2 regions of the Microtetraspora malaysiensis genome follow, and region 1 is predicted to be linked to the other one. Evidence: riboswitches for the same ligand, from Rfam matches in the RefSeq annotation. Region 1 holds a riboswitch; the other holds the start of a gene.
The links. A riboswitch is a leader RNA that binds a small molecule or an ion and turns the genes downstream of it on or off. The one in region 1 is predicted to bind S-adenosylmethionine.

Region 1 (14,467 bases):
TGGCCTCGCTCCGCTCGGCAGGCTCGGAGCGCCTTGAGGCGATGCCTTCCCTTGTCGCTCGGAGTCGCTCCTCAGTCCAGACACCGCCGCGCCCCTCGCGTGCCTCGTACCCCCCGCAGATCTTGCCCTGATCGGCCGCCGCCTAATACCCCGCCCGTAGGGCGGTAACGTCGGTCGGCGTGTGGGTCACCTGGCGGGAGGCGACGCGGCGGGCGCTGTACGGCGACGGCGGTTTCTACCTGCGCGAACGGCCCGGCCAGCACTTCCGCACGTCGGTCCACGCGTCGCCGGCCTTCGCCGAGGCGGTGCTGCGCCTGCTCGGGGAGGTGGACGAGGCCCTCGGGCGCCCTCCGGCGCTCGATCTGGTCGACGTCGGCGCGGGGGACGGCGCGCTCGCCGGGTCCGTGCTCGCGCTGGCCCCGCCCGAACTGGCCGGTCGGCTGCGGGTCACCGCGGTGGACCTGTCGCCGCGCCCCGACGGCCTGGACGGCCGGGTGGCCTGGGCGCCGGCCGTACCGGACGAGGTGACCGGGCTGATCTTCGCCAACGAGTGGCTCGACAACGTGCCGGTGGACGTGGCGGAGCTGACGCCGGACGGGCCGCGCCTGGTTCTGGTGGATCCGCGGACCGGCGAGGAGCGGCTCGGGCCCGCGCCGGACGAGCGCGACCTCGCCTGGCTCGCGCGCTGGTGGCCGCTGCGAGCCGCGGGCGACCGCGCCGAGATCGGCCGCCCCCGCGACGAGGCGTGGGCATCCCTGTTCGTACGGCTCGCACGCGGGACCGCGGTCGCGGCGGATTACGCACACCCTGTGGACGACCGCCCGCCGGCCGGGACTCTGGCCGGCTATCGCGACGGCGGCGCGGTGCGTCCCGTGCCGGACGGGTCGTGCGACATCACGGCGCACGTCGCCCTGGACGCGTGCGCCGCGGCGGGAGAGCGGGCGGGCGCGCGGGCGACGACGCTGACCACGCAGCGCGCGGCCCTACGGCGGCTGGGCGTCACCGGAGCCCGGCCGCCGCTCGCGCTCGCGCACACCGACCCGCTGGACTACCTGCGGGCGCTGCGACGTGCCTCCGAGGAAGCCGAGCTGATCGACCCGGCCGGGCTCGGAAGGTTCGGCTGGCTCAGCCAGTCACGCTGACCTTGAGCGACTCGAGGCCGCGGATGATGTAACCCGGCTTCCAGACGGGCTCCTCGACCAGCTCGATCGTCTTCGCCGTGTCAAGCAGCGCCGAGAAGGATTCCACCAGCTCGACCCGGGCCAGCGGCGCGCCCAGGCAGAAGTGGATGCCCGCGCCGAACGAGATGTGCGGGTTGTCCACCCGGCCGATGTCCAGCCGGTCGGGGTCGGCGAAGACCTCGGGGTCCCGGTTGGCCGAGCCGAAGAGCAGCCCGACCTCCACCCCGCGCGGGATGGTGACGCCGCCGATCTCGATGTCCTCGAGCACCCACCGCTCGAACATCTGCAGCGGGGTGTCCCAGCGCAGCAGCTCCTCGATCGCCGTGGGCATCAGGCTCCGGTCGTTCCGCAGCCGCTCCAGCTCCCCGGGGTTGCGGAACAGGGACCACCAGCCGTTGCCGGTGACGTTCACCGTGGCCTCGTGGCCGGCGTTGAGCAGCAGCACGCAGGTGCCGATCAGCTCGTCCTCGGTCAGCCGGTCGCCGTCGTCCACGACCTGGGCGAGCGCGGAGATCAGGTCGTCGCCCGGGCGCTCCTTGCGCGCCGTGGCCAGCTCGCGCAGGTAGTCGGCGAACTCCTTCGCCGCGCGTACGGCGGTGTGCTGGGCCTCCAGCGAGGGGTTGAGCTCGTACATGCCGCAGATGTCGGCGGACCAGGGCCGGAGCAGGTGCCGGTCGGCCTCGGGCACGCCCAGCATCTCGGCGATCACGGTCACCGGGAGCGGCTCGGCCACCTCGGCGAGCAGGTCGCCGCCGCCGCGCTCGACCAGCCCGTCCACCAGTTCCCTGGCGATCTTGCGGACCCGGGGGCGCAGCGCCTCGACCATCCGGGGCGTGAACGCCTTGGACACCAGCCGCCGCAGGCGGGTGTGGACGGGCGGCTCGACGTCGAGCATGCCGGCCCGGACCACCCGCCAGAAGGGGTCCTGGAACTCCGGTTCGGGTTCCCGGCCGAACGCCTCGTGCGAGGCCACGTGGAGATAGGAGCGGCCCAGCCGCCGGTCGCGCAGCAGCGCGTTGACGTCGGCGTGGCGGGCGATCAGCCACTGGCCGGTCGGCTCGAAGAAGCTGACCGGGTTGTTCTCCCGCAGGTCGGCGTAGACGCCGTGCGGGTGGGCCACGAACTCGGGATTCCAAGGATCAAACTTCACAAAGCAACCATACGGAGCATTTCCCCTGGTCGCATCACCTGGACCCCCGCCACAGACATCACATTTCGGGCAAGTGTCGCCTTGCGACGCCGGGGTGCGGGTGGGCTATAGTGCCGCACAGGTCATGAGTGCCAGCGCAAAGCCCCGGCTTGCTGGCCGGCAACCCTCGCGTCCGCGGCGGGGTGCCCCGGGTGAGGACCAGGTCCGGCGCGAGGCGCGCCGGGCAAGCGCGGGCTCCGCCATCGACGCCACGGCCGGGGTCCCTGACCCGAGGAGGCCGTCCTTGTCCGTCCTGTTGCTCCCCGCCGCCACCCCCGCCGCCCCGGCCCGGCCGATCCCCGCCGTCCTCGGCGCCGACCTCCAGGTGCCGGTCAAGGGCGGGCGGCTGGTGCCGTACGCGAATCTCGACTACGCGGCGAGCGCGCCGTGTCTTGAGCCGGTGAGCGCCGCCGTCGCCGCCGCGCTCCCGGCCTACTCCAGCGTGCACCGGGGCGCCGGATACGCCTCCCAGCTCACCACCGAGAGGTACGAGCGGGCGCGGCACACGGTGCGGGCCTTCGTCGGCGCCCGCACCGACGACGCGGCGATCTTCACACGCAACACGACCGACGCGATGAACCTGCTCGCCCGCTGCCTCCCCGAGGGGACCACGGTCGTCGTCTTCGACACCGAGCACCACGCCTCGCTGCTGCCCTGGCCCAACGTGGTACGGCTCGCGCCCCCGGCCTTCCCCGGCGAGGCGATCCGGGCCGTGGACGAGACGCTGGCCGAGATCGAAGGTCCGGCGCTGCTGGTCGTCACCGCCGCCTCCAACGTGACCGGCGAGCTGTGGCCGATCGCCGGGCTGGCGCACATCGCGCACCGGCACGGCGCCCGCATCGCCGTGGACGCCGCCCAGCTCGTCCCGCACCGGCGGCTCAACCTGGCCGCGCTCGACCTCGACTATGTGGCGTTCTCCGGGCACAAGCTCTACGCGCCCTTCGGCGCCGGGGCCCTGATCGGCCGGCCCGACTGGCTCGCTGCGGCGGAGCCGTACCTGCTGGGCGGGGGCGCGGTCACCTCCGTCGGCGCGGACGGCGAGGAGACGCTGTGGAGCGACGACCCCGAGGTGCGGCACGAGGCCGGCACCCCCAACGTGCTCGGCGCCGTCGCCCTCGCCGCCGCCTGCGACGCGCTGACCGCGACCGGCTGGACCAGCCTCGTACGCGAGGAGGAGCGGCTGGTCACCCGGCTGCGCGCCGGCATCGCGGGCATCGAGGGCGTGCGTGAGCTGTCCCTCTGGGGTCCGGACCACCCCAGGGTCGGCATCGTGTCGTTCACGGTGGACGGCCTGACCGCCCGCGAGGCGGCCGAGGCCCTGTCCGCCGACTACGGCATCGGCGTACGGGACGGCAAGTTCTGCGCCCACCCGTTCGTCCGCCACCTGCTCGGGACGTCCGACGGCGGCTGCGAGGACGGCACGGCCAGCGCCGTACGCGCGTCGATCGGGATCGGCACGACGGACGAGCATGTGGACCGGCTGATCGAGGCGCTGCGCGCCCTCGCCACACAGTGAACGGGCGTTTCCTCCTGAAACACACATTCTGAACCGCGTCCAGGCGTGGGAGCATGGGCCGTATGACAGGAGAGCCTCGGGCCGCGGGCGCGTTCCAGGAACGCGTGGTGGGCGTCGGGTCGGGCGCGGGAGCGGTCGCGCCCCGTGAGCTGGCCACCGAGGACATGGTCCTCAACATCGGACCGCAGCACCCCTCGACGCACGGCGTGCTGCGGCTGCGGCTCACCCTGGACGGCGAGCGCATCGTCGCCGCCGAGCCCATCATCGGCTACATGCACCGGGGCGCCGAGAAGCTGTTCGAGGTGCGTGATTACCGCCAGATCATCGTCCTGGCGAACCGGCACGACTGGCTGTCGGCGTTCGCCAACGAGCTGGGCGTCGTGATCGCGGTCGAGCGGATGCTCGGCATGGAGGTCCCGCGCCGCGCGATCTGGGCACGCACTCTGCTGGCCGAGCTCAACCGGGTGCTCAACCACCTGATGTTCCTCGGGTCCTATCCGCTGGAGCTCGGCGCGATCACCCCGGTCTTCTACGCGTTCAACGAGCGCGAGACGCTGCAGCACGTCATGGAGGAGATCTCCGGCGGCCGCATGCACTACATGTTCAACCGCGTCGGCGGCCTCAAGGAGGACCTGCCGCTCGGCTGGCTCGACCGCACCGCCCGCGCCGTCGCCGACGTGCGGCGCCGCCTTCCCGACATCGAGAACCTCATCTCCGGCAACGAGATCTTCCTCGCCCGGACCAAGGGCGTCGGCGTCCTCTCCCCCGAGACGATCATGCAGTACGGCGTCAGCGGGCCGATCGCCCGCGCCTCCGGCGTCGACTTCGACCTGCGTAGAGACGAGCCCTACCTCGCGTACGGCGAGCTGCCCGTCCAGGTGGTTACCAGGACGGCGGGCGACTGCCACGCCAGGTTCGAGGTGCTGCTCGACCAGGTCAAGGTCTCCCTCGATCTGGCGGACGCCTGCCTGGAGCGGCTGCGGGAGCTTCCGCCCGGCCCGATCAACCAGCGGCTGCCGAAGATCCTCAAGGCCCCCGAGGGCCACACGTACGCGTGGACCGAGAGCCCGCTCGGCATCAACGGCTACTACCTGGTGTCCCGGGGCGAGAAGACCCCGTGGCGGTTGAAGCTGCGCAGCGCGTCGTTCAACAACATCCAGGTGCTGCGCGAGATCCTTCCGGGCAACCTGGTGGCCGACATGATCGCGATCCTCGGCTCGATGTTCTTCGTCGTCGGAGACATCGACAAGTAACGGTCAGGTGTGGTCCTTCGGCTCGCCCGGCACCCGGCAGCAGTGTTCGAGGAAGAGCGCCGCGCAGATCAGCACGACGCACGAGGCGAACGAGCCGCCCGCGACGAACGCGTCCTGCCGCGGCTGGGGCAGGTCGAGCAGGTTCAGCACGTGGAACACGAAGCCCGCGAACACCCCGGCGAACGCCGCGCCCGTGTGCGCGGTCGCCTTCGCCAGGGCGGCCAGCCGGGCGACGGCGAGCGGCTCCGGCGGCTTGGTGCCCGGCCTGCGACGGATCCTGGCCCGGGTCAGCCAGCCGGTGTAGCCCTCCCCGAGCGCGAGCAGCAGCAACGTCGGGATCGCGCTCCAGGGCACCGTCGGGAGGACCGAATAGGTCTTCTGCAACAGGCCCCAGGTGATCAGCGCGAACACCGCCACCAGGCCGACCAGCACGCCGGGGTTGCTGGGCTTCACGCGGGCTCCTCGAACGACATCAGGCGGGGGGCTCCAGGGAGAGGTCCTCGCGCGGCCGTACCCCGGTCTGGTCGAGCTCGGCGAGCAGGTCCGCCACCGCGCCGCGCCCGGGGATCGTCGCGTCCGGGTCGGCCCGCGACCAGGGGACCAGCACGAACGCCCGCTCGTGCGCCCGGGGGTGCGGGAGCGTGAGCTCGGGGTCGTCCGACACGATGCCGTCCACCATGATCAGATCCACGTCCAGCGTGCGCGGCCCGTTGCGCACGAGGCGCACCCGGCCGAAGGCCTTCTCGACGCCCTGGGCGCGTTCGAGGAGCGTCCGCGCGTCCAGCATGGACTCGGCCACGACGACCGCGTTGAGGTAGGGCCCCTGGTCGGGCCCACCGACCGGGTCGGTCTCGTAGACGGGGGACACGGCGACGAAGGTCAGCCCCGGAGCGTCGAAGAGAGCGTCGAGCGCCCCCTGGAGGTTGTCCATCCGGCGGCCGAGATTGCTGCCGAGCGCGAGCACCACCCTCATGACCGCCCCCTCCTGATGGTCACCACCACGTCGTCGAACGGCAGCGGGATGGGCGCGGCCGGCTTGTGCACGCTCACCTCCGCCTCCTCGACCAGGTCGTAGGAGAGGCAGACGGCGGCCAGACGCTCGGCGAGGGTCTCGATGAGATCGACCGGCTCACCCTCGACCGTCTCGACCAGGCGTACGGCCAGCGCACCGTAGTCGACGGTCTTGGTCAGGTCGTCCCCGGCGGCGGCCGGCGCGGTGTCGAGGAACAATGTCGCGTCGACCACGAACTCCTGGCCCAGCTCGCGCTCGGCGGGCAGGACGCCGTGCCGGCCCCGCGCCCGCAACCCCACCAGACGGACGCTGTCCCTTGGGCGGCTCACTCTTCCTCCTCCTCGTCCTCGCTCTGCAGGACGGGGGAACCGTGGTAGAGCCACAGACGCCAGCCCTCGGGCGTGCGGACATAAGTGCTGGTCGCGACCACCCGGCCGGCGGCGAACCCGGCCTCGTCGGTGTCCGCTGCGGTCAGGATGTTCTCCGCGCAGGTGAGCACGGCCACGTCACCGAGCACAGAAGTGCACACGTCGGTCAGCACGAACTGGATGTACGGCGTGTTCGCCATGATCAGAGCCCACGAACGCAGCACCTCGGCCCGGCCGCTGAGCATGGGCCAGCCGGGGTGGACGCACATCGCGACCCGATCGCCCGCGTCCTCGACCCAGATCTCTGACATCCGGTCCAGGTCGCCGCTCTCGATCGCGTCATAGAACTGCTGGTTGAGCTCCTCAACGGCCTTCATCGGCTGCCTTCCAGGCGGCGGCCACGCGTACGGCGTCCGCGTTGGGCCCGACCTGGTGGACGCGGACGCACCAGGCGCCCTCGCGCGCGGCGAGCGCGGTGACCGCCAGTGTGGCGTCGTCGTTGCGGTCAAAGGGACGCGGTCTGCCCTCGGCGTCCGCGAGCAGCCGTCCGAGGAAGCGTTTGCGCGACGCGCCGATGAGCACCGGGTGCCCCAGCTCGTCCAGCCGGCGGATGCCGGCCAGCAGCGCCCAGTTGTGCTCGGAGTTCTTGGAGAAGCCGAGCCCGGGATCGACGACGATCTGCTCCTCGCGCACGCCCTCACCGAGCACCGAGTCGACCCGCTTGCGCAGCTCCTCGACCACCTCGGTGACAACGTCGCCGTACATGGCGCGGCTTTCCATGTCGTGGCTGTGGCCCCGCCAGTGCATCACGACGTACGGCACACCCGTCGCGGCGACGACCCGGGGCATCGCCGGATCGGCCAGGCCCCCGCTCACGTCGTTGACGAGGGCCGCGCCCGCCTCGACGGCCGCCTCGGCGACCTCGGCCCGCATGGTGTCGACGCTGACCGTCACGCCCTCCTGCCGGAGGGCGCGGATCACCGGCTCGACCCGGCGCAGCTCCTCCTCCAGAGAGACGCGGGCGGCGCCGGGGCGGGTGGACTCGCCGCCGACATCCACGATGTCCGCGCCCTGGGCGACCAGCTCCAGCCCGTGGGCGACGGCGGCGTCCAGGTCGAACCACTGCCCGCCGTCCGAGAAGGAGTCGGGGGTCACGTTGACCACGCCCATGACCAGGCAACGCCCGGGGGCGGGCATACCGGACACGTGGTGTGTGGTCATGCTTCCCTCCTCTTCCGTGACGGAGGTGAGAACGGAATCCGGATCAGTTGCGCCCGAGGATCAGCGACATCGCCTCGGCCCGCGTGCTCTCGCTGGTGCGGAAGTCGCCCCTGACCGCGGAGGTGATGGTCTTGGCCCCCGGCTTGCGGACTCCGCGCATGCTCATGCACATGTGCTCGGCCTCGATCACGACGATCACGCCGCGCGGTTCGAGCACCCGCATCAGCCCGTCGGCGATCTGCGACGTCATCCGCTCCTGGACCTGGGGGCGGCGGGCGTAGACGTCCACCAGCCGGGCCAGCTTGGACAGCCCGGTGATCTGCCCCTTGGCGTTCGGCGTGTATCCGACGTGAGCCACACCGTGGAAGGGCAGCAGATGGTGCTCGCAGGTCGACATGACCTCGATGTCCTTGACCAGCACCATCTCGTCATGGTCCGCGTCGAACATCGTGGTGAGCGCGTCCTCGGGCCGCTGCCCGAGGCCGGCGAACTGCTCGGTGTAGGCGCGGGCGACCCGGGCCGGGGTGTTGCGAAGACCGTCCCTGTCGGGATCCTCGCCAATGGCGAGGAGGATCTCCCGGACGGCCTTCTCGATCCGGCCCTGGTCCACCTGGTGGGGCTCCACCGTCACAGTCAGGCCTCGTCCTTCTGCGGCGCCTGCTCGTTCATCCAGGGTGCGGGGCTGCCGGCGGGCAGAGCCTGCCCGTTGCCGTTCGCCCGCTCCTTCGGCGTGATCACCGGCGGCCGGTCGGACGGGAGGCGCTTGCCGTATCCGGCGTAGGAGGGACGCTTCTCCTTGACCTGGATCGGCGCGAAGACCTGGAGCACCTGCTCGCGGGAGAGGGTCTCCTTCTCCATGAGTTCGAGCACGAGGTTGTCGAGCACGTCACGGTACTGGACGAGGATCTCCCACGCCTGGTCGTGCGCGGACTCGATGAGCCGGCGGACCTCTTCGTCGATCGTGGAGGCGATCTGCTCGGAGTAGTCGCGCTCGTGGCCCATCTCGCGGCCGAGGAAGACCTCGCCGTTGCCGCTGCCGAACTTACGGGCGCCGAGCTTCTCGCTCATGCCGTACTCGGTGACCATGCGGCGGGCGATGGAGGTGGCCTTCTCGATGTCGTTGGAGGCGCCCGTGGTGGGCTCGTGGAAGACGAGCTCCTCCGCGGTGCGGCCGCCCAGCAGCATGGCGAGCTGGTCCATCATCTCGGACCTGGTCGCCAGGAACTTGTCCTCCATCGGCAGCGTCATCGTGTAACCGAGGGCACGGCCGCGGGACAGGATCGTGATCTTGTGAACCGGGTCGGAGTTGGGCAGCGCGTGCGCGACCAGGGCGTGACCGCCCTCGTGGTACGCGATGATCTTCTTTTCCTCGTCGGACATCACGCGGGACTTGCGCTCGGGGCCCGCCATCACGCGGTCGATGGACTCCTCAAGGGTGTTCATCGAGATGAGCTTCTGGTCCTGACGGGCGGTCAGCAGCGCCGCCTCATTGATCACGTTGGCGAGGTCGGCTCCGGTGAAGCCCGGCGTCCGCCGCGCGATGACGTCGAGGTCGACGTCCTGGGCGAACGGCTTGCCGCGCCCGTGGACGCGGAGGATGCCCTTGCGGCCCTCCAGGTCGGGGCGGTCGATGACGACCTGACGGTCGAAGCGGCCGGGACGCAGCAGCGCCGGGTCGAGGATGTCGGGCCGGTTGGTCGCGGCGATGAGGATCACGCCGCCCTTCACGTCGAAGCCGTCCATCTCGACGAGGAGCTGGTTCAGCGTCTGCTCGCGCTCGTCGTGCCCGCCGCCGAGACCGGCGCCGCGGTGGCGGCCCACCGCGTCGATCTCGTCGATGAAGATGATCGCCGGGGCGTTCGCCTTCGCCTGCTCGAACAGGTCGCGCACACGGGAGGCGCCGACACCGACGAACATCTCGACGAAGTCGGAACCCGAGATCGAGTAGAACGGCACTCCCGCCTCGCCGGCCACGGCCCGGGCGAGCAGGGTCTTACCGGTGCCGGGCGGGCCGTACAGCAGGACGCCCTTGGGGATCTTGGCGCCGATCGCCTGGAACTTGGCCGGGGCCTGCAGGAACTCCTTGATCTCCTGGAGCTCCTCGATGGCCTCGTCGGCGCCCGCGACGTCGGCGAACGTCGTCTTGGGGGTGTCCTTGGTGATCAGCTTCGCCCGCGACTTACCGAAGTTCATCACCCGGGAGCCGCCGCCCTGCATCTGGTTCATGATGAACAGGAAGATCAGGACGATGATGATGATCGGCAGGAAGCTGACCAGCAGGCTGACCAGGAAGTTCTCCCTGGGGACCTCGACGGTCCAGCCCTTGGAGGGGTTGGCCTTCGCCAATGCCTCGGTCAGCTGGACGCCCTGGCCCTGCACCCAGGGGGCCTGGATGCGGTCGACGGACTTGCCGGCGACATCGATCGGCTTCAGCAGCGTCAGCTCGACGCGCTGGTCTTTGTCCACGACCGTGGCGTTCTTCACGTTGCCCTGCTGGATCTGCTGGACAACAGTAGAAGTATCAGCTGTGGCGTAATTGCCGTCACCGTTGAACATCGTGGTGACGAGCAGGAGAAGCACGACGATGCCCAGGATCCACAGTAGTGGCCCACGTGTAAATCGCTTGAGATCCATCCGTTGCGGAACCCCGGCGGGCCCGTCCCTTCCTGACCAAGGCCTGGCCCCGGGCGGAACCCGGGTCGCGGCATCCCTCGCCGCTCCTACTGACTACCCGCAGGTAACCGAATGGCACCCCGCAGATATCCGAAGGTACACCGGGCCGCCGCATGCGGTAACTGCAAGAGCGGCTCCGGCTTTACCTTTCCAACGTACGTCACGCAATCCGTGTTCCCTACCTGGGAGCGGATCGCCTCAGCACAAGAGGACTTCGCTCAGGGCTTACTCGCCGCCGTATACATGCGGGGCGAGGGTGCCGATGAACGGAAGATTGCGGTACCGCTCCGCGTAGTCGAGCCCGTAACCGATCACGAACTCGTTGGGAATGTCGAACCCGAGATACGTCACGTCGATCGGGACCTTGACCGCGTCCGGCTTGCGAAGCAGCGCGAAGATCTCCAGCGACGCGGGGTTGCGCGACTTCAAATTGTTCATCAGCCAGGAGAGCGTGAGCCCCGAGTCGATGATGTCCTCGACGACGAGCACGTGGCGGCCCTCGATGTCGGTGTCGAGGTCCTTCAGCACCCGCACCACGCCGGACGACTTCGTGCCCGCGCCGTACGAGGACACGGCCATCCAGTCCATCTGCACCGGAACGTGCAACGCCCTGGCGAGGTCGGCCATGACCATGACCGCACCCTTGAGGACGCCGACGATCAGCAGGTCCTTACCGTCGTAGTCGGCGTCGATCTGGCCGGAAAGCTCCTTGATCTTCGCTTGGAGCTCGTGTTCCGGAATGAGGACGCTCAAAAGGTCCTTGCCCATGTCGGCAGCATCCACCTGCGGATTCCTTACGCGAGGTTGTTCCCAGTAGCAAATATCAGGGTGCCATAGCGCCGGACCGCTCCCACCCCCCCGGGTAGATCGACCCGCTTCTGCCCCCGCCAGGCCGTGAGCAGCCGCTCCACCTCGTCGATGTGCACCGCGGCCAGCGCGGACGCGGGCGCGCCCGCCTCGACGGCGGCCCGCTGGATCACCCTCCGCCGGACCGCCCCCGGCGCCTTCTCCAGAACGGCCACCGCCAGCGGCGCCCCCGGCCCGGTCCGCGATTCCGCCAGCACGGCGTCGGCCCACTCGTCCAGGGCGTCGGCGTCGTCGCGGCACAGGCGGGCGGTGCGGGCGAGCGCCTCCGCGACGCCCGGCCCGAGCGCCGCCTCCAGGACGGGCATGACGTCGTGCCTGACCCTGACCCGGGTGAAGGCGGGATCGCTGTTGTGCGGGTCGTACCACGGTTCCAGGCCGAGCGCCGCGCACGCCTCCTCGGTCCTCGCCCGGCTCAGCCCGAGAAGCGGCCTGCGGTACAGCCCGGACACCGCGGCCATCCCGGAGAGCGACCGGGTGCCGCTGCCGCGCGCCAGCCGCAGCAGCACCGTCTCCGCCTGGTCGTTCAGCGTGTGCCCCAGCAGCACGGCCGTCGCCTCCAGCCGCCGGGCGGCTTCCGAGAGCGCCGCGTAGCGGGCCTCGCGGGCCGCCGCCTCCGGCCCGCCCTCGGTACCCACGGTGATCGGCAGGGCCAGCGCCGGGTCGAGGCCGAGCTCCGGCGCGAGCCGTACGAGATCGCGGGCGCGGGCCGCGGAGCCGTCCTGCAGGCCGTGGTCGACGGTCAGCAGCCCCGCGCGCAGGCCCATGCGGGGCGCGGAGAAGCCGAGGGCCGCCGCGAGGGCGAGCGAGTCCGCGCCGCCGCTGCACGCGGCCAGCACGAGCGCCCCGGCGGGCAGGTCCGCGAGCGCCAGCCGTACGGCACGGCGGACGTCGGCGACGGCGGGATGGGGGCCCATGAGGCCATTGTGTCCGCCGCGTGGCCGTACGGAGAAAACGCCGGGTGTTGTGGGGGTCAGGCGCCGGGACCGGCGGCCTCCGCGCCGGCCGAGGGGTCCCGGGGCGGCGCGTTCTCGGGCGAGGCGAGCGAGTGGGTGCCGAGGACCCGGCTCATCCACGCCTGGGGAGCGGTGATCTCCTCCTTGGTCGGCAGTGTCTCGGGTGACGTCCAGACCCGGTTGAAGCCGTCCATCCCCGCCGTCTCGACGACGGTGCGGACGAAGTGGGAGCCCTCGGCGTACTGCTTCATCTTGAGCTCGATGCCGAGCAGGCGCCGGATGAGCTGGTCGATGCGCGACCCGCCCTCTCGGCGGCGCTGGAACCTGGCCCTGATCTCGGCCACCGACGGGACGACAGACGGGCCCACGGCGTCCATGACGTAGTCGCCGTGCCCCTCGACCAGCGTCATCACCGCGGTGACCCGGTCGAGCACGGCCTTCTGCTCGGGGGTCTGGATCGCCTCGATGAGGTTGCCGTCGCCTCCCTTGATCGCGTCGGCGACCGCGTCCGAGGCGGCGCGCAGCCGTTCGAGGAGGGTCGTCAGGTCCATGTCGGAGGCGAGCAGGAAGTCGGTCATCTGGGTCCGGACGTACTCGCGGAGCCAGGGGACACCGGTGAACTGCACCCGGTGGGTCTCCTCATGGAGGCAGACCCAGAGACGGAAGTCACGGGCGTTGACCCCCATCTCGCGCTCGGTGTGCACGATGTTGGGCGCGACCAGGGTGAGCCGCCCCGTCGGCGCGCGGCCGTCCGGGTCCGGCGGGAGGAACAGCTCGTACTGCCCGAGCACCCGGGAAGCGAGGAACGCCAGGACGGCGCCCACCTCGACCCCGGTGATCCGGGAGCCGACCGCTCCGACGATCGCCGGCATGTTGGGCGACACCTTCTGGGTCAGGGGCTCGAAGACCACCTTGAACCCGTCCACGTTCGCCCGAATCCACCCCGGCCGGTCGACGATGGTCGCCGCCTCCGGCGGCGCCGAGTCGATGCGGGTGAAGTCCCGAACGTGCCCCTCGGCCTCGCGGGACAGCCGCCTCAGCTCGGCGACCGCCTGTCTGGCTTCTTCCCGGCTCACCTGTGGCCCCGGGCGCACGAGGCGCACGCCGGTCGCTACGGCCAGATCCCAGTCGATCACCTGCATACAACCACCGTACGTTCTCCCCCCACGCCATGCGCGCGAGGGGCGCGCCTCCTCGGCTCCGGCTCGCGGGGTGTCCACGTGCCTTGGCCGGGTCGGTCAACGTCCGCGACAGCGCTCTAGCTCTGGGCGACGATCGTGGCCAGGCGGTCGAGAGCGCCCACGGCCGCCCAGGGATCGGGCACGTCGTCGGCCATGAAGGCGAAGGCGAGAAGCCGCCCGTTCGCGGTGGAGGCGACCCCGGCGAGGGTGTTCACTCCGTTGAGCGTCCCGGTCTTGGCCCGGATCAGCCCGGCGCCGGCCTCGGATCCCGGCCGGTCGTAGCGGTTGTGCAGGGTGCCGGTGAAACGGGCGATGGGCAGCCCGCTGACCAGTGAGTGCAGGTTCGGGTTGCCCGGCTGCGCGGCGAAGGCGAGCACACGGGCGAGCGCGGTCGGCGTGATGCGGTTCCTGATCGACAGGCCGCTGTTGTCGGTGATCGTGATGTCCTTGTCGAGGCCGAACCTGGCGAGGACCCGGTGGACCGCCGCCGTCTGCCCGGCGAAGGTGTGCGGGAACCCCTCCTTGATCGCGACCTGGCGGCCGAGCGCCTCGGCGAGGTCGTTGTCGCTCATGGTGAGCATCCGCTCCACCAGGGCGTAGAGGGGCGCCGATTCGACCCGGGCGAGTTCCCCGGCCTGCGCCGGGGCCGTGACGGACTTGACGTCCTTGTCGACCTTGATGCCGTACTTGCCGAGAAGCGCCGCGAAGGCGTCCGCGGCGGCGCGCGACGGGTCGGGGACCCGGGCGTTCTCACCGGGCGCGACCCGGCCCTCGTCGATGGTGAGCGCGGTGACCGTCGAGGCGCTGCCCTCCGGCACGTACGTCGGCTTCCAGCCGGGCGGGGTCACCGGCCCGTCGAAGAGGGAGTCGTCGTACCCGAGGGTGACCGATGTGATCTTGGCGGCCTTGAGCGCCTTCGCCGTACGGGCGGCCAGGGTGGTGAGCGAGGCCGGCTCGGGATAGACGTCGCGGCCCTTCTTCGGCCCCGCGAGGGTGGGGTCGCCGCCGCCGACGAGGACGATGGAGTTCTGCTTGGCGCCTGTGACGACCTTG
Region 2 (14,467 bases), 660 kb from region 1:
TCGCCCGGCGGGACCGTCGCGAACGTCTCGCGGTACGGCACGACGAGCTGGCGCCTGCCCAGCCAGACGCCGAGCGTGTCACCCGGACGCACGTTCAGGGCGGCGAGGTCCGCCCCGGTGATGGAGAGCTGCACGTTGCCGTGGCGGTCCACCGACAGCACCTCGCCCTCGACCACGCCGTCCCGCATGCGGGAGGTGGGCGCGGGCAGCGAGACCAGCCCGAGGACGTCGATCCGCGGGCCGACGTCGGACGGCCGGCGCCCGGCGCACAGATGCGCCGCCACGGGCGCGAAGATGTCCCTCCCCGGGAAGGTCGGCGAGACCGGCGTGAGGAACAGCTCCTCGTTGGCGAGTTCGTAGGCCGCCTCCGCGCCGCCCGCCGCGTGGACCGCCCAGGACAGCACGCCGTTGTCGGGGCCGAGGAACACCCGCCCGCCCGCCTCGATCGCGATGAGCCGGCGGTTGCCGCCCATGGCCGGATCGACGGCCGCGACGTGGACGCCCGCGGGCAGATAGGGCAGGGTCTGCGCCAGGATCGCCGCTCCGCGCCGCACGTCGCCCTCGTGCACGAGATGCGCGACGTCGATGATCCGAGCCTGCGGGGCTATACCGATGATCACTCCGTGGCACGCGGCGACGAAACCGTCTTCCAGCCCGTAGTCGGTGAGGAGCGTGATAACTGAGGTCACACCAGGTGACATTACGTCCGGCTCTCGGCTCTGAACACCCCGCCATACCGCGACTACCATGAGGGCGGGCCACAAGCCCGCTGAGGAGGAGAGCATGGATACTGCGCCGGTAGGCGGCGAAGGTCCCGCTCCCGAGAACGCCCCCCGACCTCAGGCACTCTCGGATCGCGATCGTCAGGTGCTCGCGTTCGAGCGCCAGTGGTGGCGCTACGCGGGAGCCAAGGAACAGGCCATCCGGGAGACCTTCGACATCTCCGCGACCCGTTACTACCAGATCCTGGGCGAACTGATCGACCGGGTCGAGGCGATGGAGCACGACCCGATGCTGGTCAAGCGCCTGCGTCGGATGCGGGCCGCGCGTCGGCGCGATCGCGCCGCCCGTCGCCTGGGCCCTTGAGCGTTTTGGGGGTATGTAGCCCGTCATGTCAGATGAGACGACGCCCGTCGAGGCGCTGATCAGGACCGAGACCGGGCGCGCCGGGCTGGCCGCCGTGCTGGAGGACCCCTCCGGCGCGGTGATCGGCCTCGACTTCGACGGCACGCTGTCGCCCATCGTGTCCGACCCCGCGTCCGCCCGGATCCACCCCGACGCCCCCGCCGTGCTCGTTCGGCTCGGCGAGCTGGTGCGCTCGGTCGTCATCGTGACCGGCCGCCCGGCCCTCCAGGCGCTCGCCCTCGGTGAGGCGTCCGACGGCCCGTCCCTCGCCGACGTGCCGGGGCTGGTCGTCCTCGGCCACTACGGCATGGAGCGATGGGAGCGCGGCGAGGTCACCGCGCCGCCCCCGCCGCCCGGCCTCGACCGCGTACGGGCCGAGCTGCCCGCCGTCACACGAGGCTTTGACGGCGTCCTGATCGAGGACAAGGGCCGGGCGGTGGCCGTGCACACCCGGACGGCGGCCGACCCCGAGGGAGCGCTGCTCGCGCTCAATGAGCCGGTGGCGAAGCTGGCCGCGGCCTCCGGGCTGATCGTCGAGCCGGGGCGGCTGGTCCTGGAGCTGCGGCCGCCCGGCATGGACAAGGGGCGGGCCCTGCGCAAGTTCCTCGCCGAGCGTGCGGCGCGCTCCGTCATGTTCTTCGGGGACGACCTCGGCGACATCGCGGCGTTCGACGCGGTGGCGACCTGCGGCCTGCCGGGGGTGCGGGTATGCAGCGGCTCGGCCGAGGTCACCCGGCTGGTTGAGCACGCCGACGCCGTCGTGGACGGCCCCGAGGGCGTCGTACGGTTCCTCGGCGCGCTCGCGTCCAGCGTCGGCTGACCTCCGGATCGGGGCGGCCCACTCGCGAAACCGGCTGAAATCAAACTGCAAACGTCGGTCTCTACGCTTTTCCCCCATGGGGAGAAAAGCACTTTCAATGGTCCTGGCCGGCCTCGCCGGCGCCGCCGTACTGGCCGCTCCTTCGGCGGCGTCGGCGACGGCCTCTGCCACCCAGAGCCTGCACCTGCGCAACGGGCTGACACTACGGATCCCGAGTTCGTGGAAGGTGTACACGGTCGACAAGGACTGGACCCGCGTGGTGACCGGCTCGTGCCCGACGGCGGGCACGAACAGGTTCGGCTTCCGCGACTCGGAATGCCACAGCTTCTGGGTGCTGGGACCGAAGGCGATCGAGATCGGTCGCGAGTACTTCGACGCGTACACGCCGGAGAGCCCGTTCTATCCAGGCAGCGACGTGGGGCCCTGCGTGTACGACAAGAAGCTGTGGCTCGGCCGGATGAGGCCCGCGGGCAAGGGACTGGCCCCGATCGGCCGCGGCCACCAGGCGTACTACCGCGCCTGGTCCGCCACGTGCGTCACGCCGAACACATCCAAGGTCAAGGGGGGTTTCACCCAGCGCGAGTGGTACCTGCCCACGTCGAAGATCCTTTTCGTCGACCAGTGGAACACGCCGGGCCTGTCCGCGATCCTCAAGCAGGCGACCTGGAGCTGAGGATCCCGCCGCAGGCCAGCAGGATCAGCGCGGGGACGAGCAGGAACGCCGTGTGCGTGCCGAACCCGTCGCCCAGGGCGCCGAGGACGAACGGCCCGCCTCCGGAGCCCAGGCTGCCCCAGATCGACGCGGCCCCGGACGCCGCGTCGGGGCGGCCCCCCGACGCGGCGATGACCCGCGACAGCGCCAGCGGGAAGTGGACCGAGATGCCGAGACCGCTGAGCGCCAGCCCGGCGTAGGCCACCGGGACCGCCGTGGCCGTCCAGAAGATCGTCCACCCGGCCAGGGTCACCGCGAGCGCGCCGAGCAGTACCGCCGAAGCCGGGTGGCGCAGCGCGAGCCGGGCGCCGCCGAACCGCCCGGCGGCGACCCCGGCGAGCATCGCGGTCAGCCCCGTGGTCGCCTGGGCCGCCGTGAGACCGGTCCGCTGGGCGAGGAGCTCGGCGGCCCACAGGTTGAACGTGAACTCCAGGGCCACACAGCACAGCAGGACCGCGCCGGCCACGTGGAAGCGCCGGCCGTACGGTCGGCGCGGCGCCCCGGCGGACGGGGCCGGCGCCGGCCCCGGCCCCGGCGCGGGGGCGGGGGCGGGGGCGGGGGCGGGCACCCAGACCCGGCCCATGGCCAGCGCGAGGACCGTGGTCGCGACGACCGGGATGTAGAGGGCCGCGCGCCACCCCAGCGCGGAGTCGGCCGCCAGGCTGAACACGTACGAGACGGCGATGCCGGAGGTGACCCCGACGGCGTTGGCCTCGCTGATCGCGGCGGGCCCGGCGGCGCCGTGGTGGTCGCTGAGGACCGCCATCGCGGCGTACAGGGACACCGAGGCCGATGCGCCGGCCAGCAGGTAGCCCAGCAGCGTCACGGGCAGCGCGTGGCCGAGCGCCACGGTGACCACGCCGATGTTCATGCCCGCGAGACCCGCCCATGTGGCGGCCCGCCGTCCGAACCGCGACGTCAGCGCGGGCAGGGCCAGCCCGGCGGCGATCCCGCCGACGGCCATGGTGGTGCCGTGCAGCCCGGCGGCGGCCTGGGAGACGCCGAGTTCTGCCCTGATCAGGGGAAGCGCGGCCGCGAGCCCGTAGAGGTACGTGGCGAAGGTGGCGAGCTGGAGGTAGATCAGCCAGGTGGGCCGATCCCTGGTGAGCCTGGCTGCCGCGACGGTTGTCATGCCCTGATCCCTGCTTTCCTGGGAAACGCCGGCAGACCGTATCACCTGCGATCAGCGGCCGACAGTCACGACAAAACGCTGAGTTGCTCCTCCAGCCACAGCCGGGGCGGGAGCGCGGTGGCCGCCGCGCGGAGCCGGGCGCACCGCTCCCTGCGCTCGTCGTCGGGCATGATGAGCGCCTCGTGCAGCGCGGCCGCGGTGCCCGAGATGTCGAAGGGGTTGACCAGCAGCGCGTCGGCGCCGAGCTCGGCGGCGGCCCCCGCCTCCCGGGAGAGCACCAGCGCGCAGTGCGGCGACAGGATCGGGCCCTCCTTGGCGACCAGGTTCATGCCGTCGCGGATCGGGTTGACCAGCAGCACGTCGGCCAGCCGGTACGCGGCGAGCGAGCGGGGGTAGTCGTCGTGCACGTTGAGGATGAGCGGGTCCCATTCGTCGGTGGCGTAGGCGTCCTCGATCTCCTTGGCGCACCGCTGCACGGCCGCCGTGTACTCGCGGTATTCCGGCAGGTCGTGACGCGAGGGGTAGGCGAAGGCCAGGTGGACCACCTTGCCGTGCCACTCGGGATGCTCCGCCAGGAACTCGCGGTAGGCCATCAGGCCGCGGACGATGTTCTTGGACAGCTCGGTGCGGTCGATGCGGACGATGAGCTGCCGGTCGCCCACCTGCTCCCTGAGCGCGGTCAGGCGCGACTCCACGTCCGGCTCGGCCGCCCTGGCCCGCAGGGCCGCGCCGTCCACGCCGAGGGCGTGCACCCCGATGCGCGTCGTCCAGCCCTCGTACGTGACCGTACGGGCGGCCCGGTCCACCCGCGCGCCCAGGATGGCGGCGCAGCAGTCCATGAACGCGTCCGCCCAGCGCGCGGTGAGGAACCCGGCGTGGTCGGCCCCGAGGATGCCGCACAGCACCTCGGCGGCGACGTCGTCGGGCAGCAGCGAGAAGTACTCGGGCGGGGCCCAGGGCGTGTGTGAGAAGTGGGAGATGCGCAGGTCCGGCCGCTCGTTCCGGAGCATGGCCGGAGCCAGCGTGAGGTGGTAGTCCTGGATCATCACCTTGGCGCCGTGCGCGGCCTCCTCGGCCAGGGCGCGGGCGAACGCCCCGTTGTACTCCTGGTAGGAGGCCCACTCCCGGCGGAAGCGCCGGTCGAAGACCGGGCTGGTCGGGGTGTTGTAGAGCAGGTGGTTGACGAACCACAGGGTCGAGTTCGCGATCGCGTTGTAGGCGCGCTGGAAGGTCGCCGGGGGGATGTCGAGCATCCGCAGCCGCCCGGTGTCGTATCCCGCCTGGTCGAGCCGCCCGCCCGGCGCGAGCCGGGCGGCGCTGCGGTCGCCGTCGGAGAGCGCGGCGCAGACCCAGAGCATGTCCGAGCCCTTGAACGCCTCGGACAGTCCGGACACGAGGCCGCCGCCGCCGCGGCGCATGGTCAGCGCGCCGTCGTCCGACAAGGTGAACGCGACGGGCCCCCGATTGGAGGCGATCAGCACGTTGCTGCTCATTACACCCGACCCTACCGGGCGGGACCAGAGAAAATCCTGATCGTCGCCAATAGGATGTAAAGGAACCGCGGGCTCCCCCGCGAGGCGGGATGAGAACAGAGATGGCACTGGACGAGACGACCGAGAACCTGGCCCGATCGGCCGCCCAGGGTGATCACCGGGCTCTCGGCGAGCTGCTGCGCCGGATCGAGCCGGACGTACTGCGGCACTGCGAACGGCTGCTGCCGTACCGGCAGGACGCGGAGGAGGCCGCGCAGGACACCCTGCTCGCGGTGGCGCGCAACATCGGCAGGTTCGAGGGCCGGGCGAAGTTCAGCACCTGGCTGCACATCGTGACCGCCAACTGCGCCCGCACCACCTACCGCTCGCTGAAGCGGCGGTCGTCGGAGCAGGCGGAGGAGCTGCCGGAGCAGCGTCCCGACCCGCGCCGGGTCAGCGTGATCGCGGGCTCGCGGCTCGACCTGCTGGACGCGATGGAGGCGCTGGAGGCGGAGAAGCCCGACCTCGCCCAGGCGCTGGTCCTGCGCGACATCTGCCAGCTCGACTACGCCGAGGTGGCCGAGCAGCTCCGCATCCCGCTCGGCACCGCGAAGTCCCGCATCCATCAGGCGCGCAAGTACGTGCAGACGGCCCTGGGCGAGGCGTACGGCTGATCGTCTTGCCTGATAGTGCGGTTGGTCTCAAATGGTGAGACGCCGGATCGGACGCCGGGGACGACAAGGTACAGTGCTAGGAAACGTCCCCGGATGATCAAGCGGGGCGCCGCCCGCGGGTCCCCGCCGGGTCACAACTGAATATTGCTCATCCAGAGGGGTGGAGGGACCGGCCCTGCGAAGCCCCGGCAACCTTCCCGGTGTCCGTACTCGTGACCACGAGGCCGGCCGGGACAGGTGCCAATTCCGGCTCGTGGCCAGGGTGGTCACGAGCGAAGATGAGGGAAAGGCCTCGCTTCATGGCGCTCGCAAGCACTGCAGACACCACTCTCGACTTCGGTCCCGCCTCCGCCCTTTCCTGTCGTGAATGCGGCACCCGCTACGAACTCGGCCCGATCTTCGCCTGTGTCGAGTGTTTCGGGCCGCTTGAGGTGGCCTACGACTTCGGCCCGGTGACCCGCGAGGAGATCGCGGCCGGCCCGGCCAACATCTGGCGATACCGCAAGCTTCTCCCCGTCCCCGTGAACGTCGAGACCCGGCCGAATCTCCAGCCCGGCTGGACCAAGCTGGTCAAGGCCGACACCCTCGCCGGCGAGCTGGGCCTCCGCTCGCTGTACGTCAAGGACGACTCGGGCAACCCCACCCACTCCTTCAAGGACCGGGTGGTGGCGATCGCCCTGGAGGCCGCGCGCAACTTCGGCTTCCACACCCTGTCCTGCTCCTCCACCGGCAACCTCGCCGGAGCGGTCGGCGCCGCGGCGGCCCGCGCCGGGCTCGACTCGTGCGTGTTCATCCCCTCCGACCTCGAAGCGGCCAAGATCACCATGGCCTCCGTTTACGGCGGCCGTCTGGTCGCCATCGACGGCATCTACGACGAGGTCAACCGGTTCTGCTCGGAGCTGATCGGCGACGAGCTCGGCGAGAAGTGGGGCTTCGTCAACGTCAACCTCCGGCCGTACTACGCCGAGGGGTCCAAGACGCTGGCGTACGAGATCGCCGAGCAGCTCGGCTGGCGGATCCCCGACCAGATCGTGGTCCCGGTGGCCTCCGGCTCCCAGCTCACCAAGATCGACAAGGGTTTCCGTGAGCTGATCAAGCTGGGACTGGTCGAGGACAAGCCCTACCGCGTCTTCGGCGCCCAGGCCGAGGGCTGCTCGCCGGTCTCCGGCGCCTACAAGGCCGGACACGACGTGGTCCAGCCGGTCAAGCCGGACACCATCGCCAAGTCGCTGGCGATCGGCAACCCGGCCGACGGGCCGTACGTGCTGGACATCGCGCGGCGCACCGGCGGCGCGGTCGAGGACGTGACCGACGGCCAGGTGGTCGAGGCGATCCGGCTGCTGGCCCGCACCGAGGGCATCTTCGCCGAGACGGCCGGCGGTGTGACCGTCGGCGTGCTGCGCAAGCTCACCGAGAACGGCCTGCTCGACCCCGAGGCCGAGACCGTCGTGCTCAACACCGGCGACGGGCTGAAGACGCTCGACGCCGTCGCGGCCGAGGCCCGGCCCGCCGCGGTCATCCGCCCCTCCCTCGCGGCATTCCGTACGGCTTTCGCCAACTGACCGCGTTTTACCGACGAAGCAACGAAAGCGAGCGAAAAATGAGCGTATCTGTGCGGATTCCGACGATTCTTCGCACGTACACGGGTGGAGCCGCGGAGGTGTCCGGCGAAGGTGGAACCCTTCGCGAGGTGCTGCAGAAGCTCGACGCCGACTATCCCGGCATCGGCGCCCGCATCCTCGACGAATCGGGTAAGATTCGGCGTTTTGTCAACGTTTATGTCGGTGAAGAGGATGTCCGTTTCGTCGAGGGGCTGGACACGGCGACCCCCGACGGCATCCAGATCTCGGTCATCCCCGCGGTCGCCGGCGGCTGACCGCCCGCGCCCTCGCGACACCCACGTGCCAGGCGCGGCACGTGGGTGTTTGCATGTTGACGTGCGGTTCTGGCTAATGGTGCTTAATGTGGACCTTATGGCGATTAGTGCAATTCTCAACTAACCAATGGTTAACCGAATATTGTCCTGATCCCGCTTTGGGCGAACGCCAAGAACGAGTTTGGGGATTGACTCTGTTGCCCTACGGCTTGACACGGGTATGGTCGAGGACGATCGACGTAACCGGGGGCCTCTTCGGTGAAGGCGGTCAGCACTGGTCTCGGTGTCTTCATTGAGATCAGGTGTTATGGATCGCGCGGGAATGGGCGTGATCTCCAGCCCAGCAAGAGGAGTCGGAAAGTGGCGCAGGGCACCGTCAAGTGGTTCAACGCGGACAAGGGCTACGGCTTCATCGCGGTAGACGGTGGTAAGGACGTGTTCGTCCATTACTCGGCAATCGTGATGGACGGGTACAAGGCCCTGGAGCAGGGGCAACGGGTGGAGTTCGACATCACGCAGGGTCAGAAGGGTCCGCAGGCCGAGGCCGTGCGCACCGTCCTTTGATTCGAGGCGGCATCTGGCGGTGCTTCGGCGGAGCACCGGCGTGGGGCCCGGTTCGCGTGGGGCGAGCCGGGCCTTCGCGTGCCCGGCGGCGCGCCCTGCGCGGGGCCTTCGGGTCCCTCGGTGTGATCCTGAAGCCGGCCCTCGCGGTCGTCGTACGACGGTCTCGCGGCTCCGCGTGGTGGGACCGTCCGTACAGGCGGGGTAGATCCATGATGCGCGACGTGCGAAAAAGCGATGCGGCCAGCTCAGGCCCGTTGCAGCTTGCACTCACATGGGTAGAGTGCTAAACAGTTCGTTGGCACTCTGATGTCGAGAGTGACAGAAACACCGGGATCGAGGCGATGGGGTCTGCGAAGGGAATGCGGGCCCGATGCCGTCGCGGGCGTCGGCTCGGTCCTCGCAAGCCACCCTGCAACTGGGAGGTCTAGCCTTATGGCAGCCAAAATGATCGCGTTTGACGAGGACGCCCGGCGCGGTCTCGAGCGCGGTATGAACCAGCTCGCTGACGCCGTGAAGGTGACTCTCGGCCCCAAGGGCCGCAACGTCGTGCTGGAGAAGAAGTGGGGCGCCCCCACGATCACCAACGATGGTGTCTCCATCGCCAAGGAGATCGAGCTCGAGGACCCGTGGGAGAAGATCGGGGCCGAGCTCGTCAAGGAAGTCGCCAAGAAGACCGACGACGTCGCGGGTGACGGCACCACCACCGCCACCGTGCTCGCCCAGGCTCTGGTACGCGAGGGCCTGCGCAACGTCGCCGCCGGCGCCAACCCGATGTCCCTGAAGAAGGGCATCGAGGCCGCCGTCGAGCGCGTCAGCGAGGAGCTCTCCAAGCTGGCCAAGGACGTGGAGACCAAGGAGCAGATCGCCTCCACGGCCACCATTTCCGCCGGCGACGCCCAGATCGGCGAGATGATCGCCGAGGCGATGGACAAGGTCGGCAAGGAAGGCGTCATCACCGTCGAGGAGAGCAACGCCTTCGGCCTCGAGCTTGAGCTCACCGAGGGTATGCGCTTCGACAAGGGCTACATCTCGGGCTACTTCGTCACCGACCCGGAGCGTATGGAGGCGGTCTTCGAGGACGCCTACATCCTCATCGTCAACTCCAAGGTCTCGGCCAACAAGGACATGCTGCCGCTGCTCGACAAGGTCGTGCAGGCCGGCAAGCCGCTGGTCATCATCGCCGAGGACGTCGAGGGCGAGGCCCTGGCCACCCTGGTCGTCAACAAGATCCGCGGCCTGTTCAAGTCCGTGGCCGTCAAGGCTCCCGGCTTCGGTGACCGCCGCAAGGCCATGCTGGGCGACATCGCCATCCTCACCGGTGGCCAGGTCATCAGCGAGGAGGTCGGTCTCAAGCTCGAGAACGCCACCCTCGACCTGCTCGGCAAGGCCCGCAAGGTCGTCATCACCAAGGACGAGACCACGATCGTGGACGGCGCCGGTGACGCCGAGCAGATCGCCGGCCGCGTGAACCAGATCCGCGCCGAGATCGACAACACCGACTCCGACTACGACCGCGAGAAGCTCCAGGAGCGTCTCGCCAAGCTGGCCGGCGGCGTGGCCGTCATCAAGGCCGGCGCGGCGACCGAGGTCGAGCTCAAGGAGCGCAAGCACCGCATCGAGGACGCCGTTCGCAACGCGAAGGCGGCCGTCGAGGAGGGCATTGTCCCCGGCGGTGGCGTGGCCCTGCTGCAGGCCGGCGCCAAGGCGTTCGACAAGCTCGAGCTCAACGGCGACGAGGCCACCGGTGCCGCGATCGTCCGCAAGGCGCTCGAGGAGCCGCTGAAGCAGATCGCCGTGAACGCCGGCCTCGAGGGCGGCGTCGTGGTGGAGAAGGTGCGCAACCTCACCCCGGGTGAGGGCCTCAACGCCGCCACCGGCGAGTACGTCAACATGTTCGAGTCGGGCATCCTCGACCCGGCCAAGGTGACGCGCTCCGCGCTGCAGAACGCCGCCTCCATCGCGGCTCTGTTCCTCACCACCGAGGCCGTCATCGCCGAGAAGCCCGAGAAGACCCCGGCCGCTCCCGCCATGCCCGGCGGCGGCGACATGGACTTCTGAGCCTGCTCGTCCACAGAGAAGGGCGGTTCCCGCAGGGGAGCCGCCCTTCTCTGTGTCATGGGCTAGGTGCCGCTGCTCCCGGGGGCGACCTTCTCGGTGAGCTTGCCGCCCTTCACGTCGACCACGAGGCACTTGACCGAGGGGTCCCGCTTCCAGGAGGAGGCGTCGGGCGGATAGAGGGAGAAGCTGGCGAGCCGGTCGAGCTTCGGGCTGTCCGCCAGGATGCGTGCCAGCCGTTTCTCGCATTCGGACGTCGCCTTGTCGCCCGCCGCGTCCGTGCCCGGCCACGCGTCGACGGACAGGACGAACTGCGTGATCACCTCGGCGTCGTGCGGTTCGGAACACGGCGTGGCGGTGACGGTGTATGAGACCTTGCCGTCGGCGATGCCGTTGAGGCAGTCGCCCTCCCGCAGTTCGGTGACGTCCATGATGCCGCGGCCGGTGATCTCGCCGGAGTCGTCCCGCTTCACCGACGTCATCAGGCCGAGGGCCATGATGAGCGCGAGGAGCAGCACCCACACGCCGGAGACCGCGAGTCCCGCGACGGCGAAACCGCGGCCCTGCTCGCGCCGCTTCTTGATCTGCACCAGGGCGATGACGCCGAGGATGACGGCGATCGGCACGCCGCCGAGGATCCCGAAGACGAGCGACGCCACGGCCAGGCCGTTGGTTTTCGCCGAGGGAGCGCCGCCCGGCGGATAGCCGCCCGGTGGGTACGCCCCGGGGCCGTAAGGGGCGCCGGCGTAGGGCGGCGGGCCGTACGGGCTGGATCCGTAGCCCTGGCCCGGTGCGCCCGGAGGGAGACCGGTGCCGGGCGTCGGAGGATAAGGGGGACCCGAGGCTGGGGGAGGACCCGGGGGAGATTCGTTCACGTGACCCCATGGTGGCCTGCCGTCCTTATCCGCGGCAAGCGGTAAATGTCAGGCATGCGGTCAGGAGGCCTGGTCCACGGCGCCCCTCCCGGGTTCAGCGGTATATAGCGAGGAACCCCGGGCGTTCACGCTCGGGAGGAATCGCTTCCCTCGCCTCGCCCGCACGCTAGTCCGCCGGGTGGCCTGGAGGTGAGATCCCTCCGGGCCACCCGGCACGCTGGTCCGTGCGTTTCTGGTTCTCGATGTACTCCTTGATGATCGACAGTGAACCGTCGCCGCAGGACGCCGCGAAGTGCGACGGTGACCAGAAATGGCCGCCTCCGGCACTTGGTAGGGAAGACCGAATGCGCGTGGAGGCCGTAGACCTGTTGACCGCACTGCGACTCTGCGGATATCCGGATTCGGTTTCCATCACGGCGACATGAACCAACCGATAATGTGTTCGACGTGAAGCTGGTGGTGCAGGTGAGGCTCCTGCCCACGCCGGAGCAGGTGGCGGCGCTGGAGGCGACGCTGCGCGCTTGCAACGACGCGGCGAACTTCGCCTCGGCGACCGCGTTCACGACCGGGGACCGGCGTGAGTACGCGTTGCGCAAGCACACCTATCGCGAGGTGAAAGCACGCGGGCTGGGGGCGCAAGCCGCCCAGCATGTGATCAAGAAGGTCGCCGACGCCTACACCACCCTGAAAGCCAACATCCGGGCGGGGAACCTGGGATCGGAAGGCTGTGCGCGCCGCATCCGGGCCGAGAGTAAACCGGTCGCCTTCCGCGCCGATGCCGCGCAGCCGTTCGACGACCGCTGCCTGTCGTGGGACCACACGGCCCGCACGGTGTCGATCTGGACCACGACAGGCCGGGTGAAGAATGTCGCGTTCGTCGGCTCGCTCGGCCAGCTCAAGATGCTCGCGGTGTACCGGAAAGGTGAGTCCGACCTGGTCTGCCGGGACGGCATGTGGTTTCTGTACGCGACTTGTGAGATCCCTGATGTTCCGGTCACCGAACCGGACGGGTTCATCGGCGTGGATGTGGGGATCGCCAACATCGCCACCACCAGCGACGGCGCCCGCCACTGCGGCAAGGGCCTGAACGCGGTCCGCCACCGCAACCGGGAGCTGCGCCGCCGACTGCAGGCCAAGGCCACCAAATCCGCCAAACGGCTGCTGAAGAAGCGCCGCCGCAGGGAGGCACGGTTCGCCGCCGACACCAACCACACCATCGCCAAGCAGATCGTGACCGAGGCAGAACGCACCGGACGCGGCATCGCCCTGGAAGATCTGGGCGGGATCCGTGACCGGGTACGGCTCCGCAAGCCCCAGCGGGTCACGCTGCATTCGTGGAGTTTCCACCAGCTCGGGTCGTTCATCGCTTACAAGGCGGCCCTGCACGGGGTCGCGGTGATCCATGTGGATCCGGCCTACACCTCCCAGACCTGCTCGGCCTGCGGGCACGTGGACAAGGCCAACCGGCCGAGCCAGGCAACCTTCTCCTGTACGTCGTGCGGCTTCGCTGAGCACGCCGACGTCAACGCAGCCCGCAACATCGCCTCGCGCGGTGTCGCGGGCTGGGCAGTGAGTCACGCTGCCGACGACGCGGCCTGAACCGTCGAAGCCATCGACGGCCAGGAGCTGCAAGCTCGCCCTTCAGGGCCGAGAAGCTGACAACCGGGTCGGCACGGCGGCCGCGCAGACGTCCCACCGTCGCGCCAGCACCTCCGGCACCCGGTCGTTCAGGCGCACCCAATCGGCGACTTCAGGCGACAAGTAGCCGAGCACCCGCAGCACGGTCGCGTGATCTGCGGTGAGATGTCGCCCGTGGATGGGTTCATAGTGCGCGATCCTGGTGCGAAGTAGTCGAACATGGTAGAGATCGCGATGAAGTGCTCCTCGTCTCCCGCTGTAGCCGGGGAACGCCTTGTGTAGCGCGGGGCGCCATAGGCGAGTCTCGTAGTCGTTGCTGTTGGCCAGAAGGTTGACCCAGAAGCCGAACATCAGGGAGGCGATGACATGCCCTGTCGTTGGAGCCGTGCGCGCTCGATCCACATCGGCTTTCGCCGAAGCGATCTTCTGTAGGGCGATGGGATCAAGAAAGAGGTTCGAAGCCGCCCACCAATCGACCCTCTCGAACAATTGCGCCAACTGGCTGTGCAAGGCATTGCGCAGCGCTACCTCCAGGCAATGGAGTGGGCCATGGAACGCGGCGGAGATCTCGATGTTCCATGCGTAGAGTCGGGTTGCTGCTAGAAGATCGTCATCGCATGCTCTGAGATAGGGCCTGAAGCGTTCGGCCGAGAACGCGTTCTGAATTCCGATCGTCACTTTCCGTCTCCCTTCCGTATGCGTCGTGCTACTATCTGTCTCGGAAGCCCCGGGATGTGCCTCTGCTGAGCAAGCGCCCCGGGGCAAGCTTTTTTCTTGCAGGTGCCCCGGATGAGCCTCTGATTCAAGCTCGCCGGGGCAAGCCCTTTCTTGGGGGATCTCGCCGCCCGGGTTCCGTTCTGTGATTTTGCCGCTACATAAAGTTAGCCCCCCGAACGTGCGTTCGGGGGGCTTTTCGGGCATCCGTATGGGGGCTATCCGGCCAGTTCGGCGGGGAGGTCCTTTTCGTGGACGACGGTCAGCGACGTGACGGCGCGGGTGAGGACCACGTACAGCCGGGCCAGGCCGCGCTCCTCGGCCGCGACGATGTCGGCGGGCTCGACGACGACGACGTGGTCGTACTCCAGACCCTTCGCGAGGGTCGCCGGGATGACGAGCAGGCGGTGGTCGCCGGTCGAGTCGGGGCCGAGGACGGCGTGCTCGACGCCCGCCTCGGACAGGGCCGTCGACGTCGCGGGAACGGCGGAGTCGGCCACGATCACGCCGATGGAGCCCGGCTGCGCGAGGGCCCGTTCGGCCGCCTGCACGATCTCGGCGCGCAGGTCGGAGGCCCGCCGTACGGAAAGGGAGCCGGCGCCGGGGCGCAGTGAGCGCGGGACGGCGAGGTCGGGCGCGACGGAGGGGAGCAGGCGCGCGGCGTAGTCGAGCACCTCGCGCGGCACGCGGAAGCCCAGCGTCAGCTCGGTGACCTCGCCCGAGGGCTGGCCCAGGTGGTCGAGCACGTCCTGCCATGAGCGGGCGGACCAGGGGGTGGTGCCCTGGGCGATGTCGCCCAGGATGGTCGCC

Region 2: linked by a shared signal. The riboswitch ahead of thrC (threonine synthase) and the one ahead of ACQP1V_RS01725 (aminotransferase class V-fold PLP-dependent enzyme) in region 1 are both predicted to bind S-adenosylmethionine.

What each region holds. Positions count from the first base shown of each region.
Region 1 covers NZ_CP191998.1:328,139-342,605, reverse strand. Annotated here, with positions in the region: gene ACQP1V_RS01735 (SAM-dependent methyltransferase) at 180-1,142, shown strand; gene ACQP1V_RS01730 (cytochrome P450) at 1,126-2,331, opposite strand; SAM riboswitch class IV at 2,452-2,567, shown strand; gene ACQP1V_RS01725 (aminotransferase class V-fold PLP-dependent enzyme) at 2,615-3,886, shown strand; gene ACQP1V_RS01720 (NADH-quinone oxidoreductase subunit D) at 3,949-5,139, shown strand; gene ACQP1V_RS01715 (DUF3180 domain-containing protein) at 5,143-5,592, opposite strand; gene folK (2-amino-4-hydroxy-6-hydroxymethyldihydropteridine diphosphokinase) at 5,612-6,112, opposite strand; gene folB (dihydroneopterin aldolase) at 6,109-6,480, opposite strand; gene ACQP1V_RS01700 (nuclear transport factor 2 family protein) at 6,477-6,896, opposite strand; gene folP (dihydropteroate synthase) at 6,883-7,740, opposite strand; gene folE (GTP cyclohydrolase I FolE) at 7,784-8,371, opposite strand; gene ftsH (ATP-dependent zinc metalloprotease FtsH) at 8,374-10,374, opposite strand; gene hpt (hypoxanthine phosphoribosyltransferase) at 10,639-11,196, opposite strand; gene tilS (tRNA lysidine(34) synthetase TilS) at 11,208-12,194, opposite strand; gene ACQP1V_RS01670 (zinc-dependent metalloprotease) at 12,251-13,375, opposite strand; gene dacB (D-alanyl-D-alanine carboxypeptidase/D-alanyl-D-alanine endopeptidase) at 13,492-14,467, opposite strand, start outside.
Region 2 covers NZ_CP191998.1:8,809,502-8,823,968, reverse strand. Annotated here, with positions in the region: gene ACQP1V_RS41095 (SAM hydrolase/SAM-dependent halogenase family protein) at 1-689, opposite strand, end outside; gene ACQP1V_RS41090 (DUF3263 domain-containing protein) at 784-1,086, shown strand; gene otsB (trehalose-phosphatase) at 1,112-1,945, shown strand; gene ACQP1V_RS41080 (hypothetical protein) at 2,022-2,618, shown strand; gene ACQP1V_RS41075 (MFS transporter) at 2,596-3,789, opposite strand; gene ACQP1V_RS41070 (alpha,alpha-trehalose-phosphate synthase (UDP-forming)) at 3,855-5,282, opposite strand; gene ACQP1V_RS41065 (RNA polymerase sigma factor) at 5,384-5,935, shown strand; SAM riboswitch class I at 6,081-6,220, shown strand; gene thrC (threonine synthase) at 6,235-7,497, shown strand; gene ACQP1V_RS41055 (MoaD/ThiS family protein) at 7,536-7,811, shown strand; gene ACQP1V_RS41050 (cold-shock protein) at 8,172-8,375, shown strand; gene groL (chaperonin GroEL) at 8,808-10,433, shown strand; gene ACQP1V_RS41040 (DUF4190 domain-containing protein) at 10,496-11,089, opposite strand; gene ACQP1V_RS41035 (transposase) at 11,472-11,717, opposite strand; gene ACQP1V_RS41030 (RNA-guided endonuclease InsQ/TnpB family protein) at 11,753-12,904, shown strand; gene ACQP1V_RS41025 (hypothetical protein) at 12,947-13,621, opposite strand; gene ACQP1V_RS41020 (HelD family protein) at 13,876-14,467, opposite strand, start outside.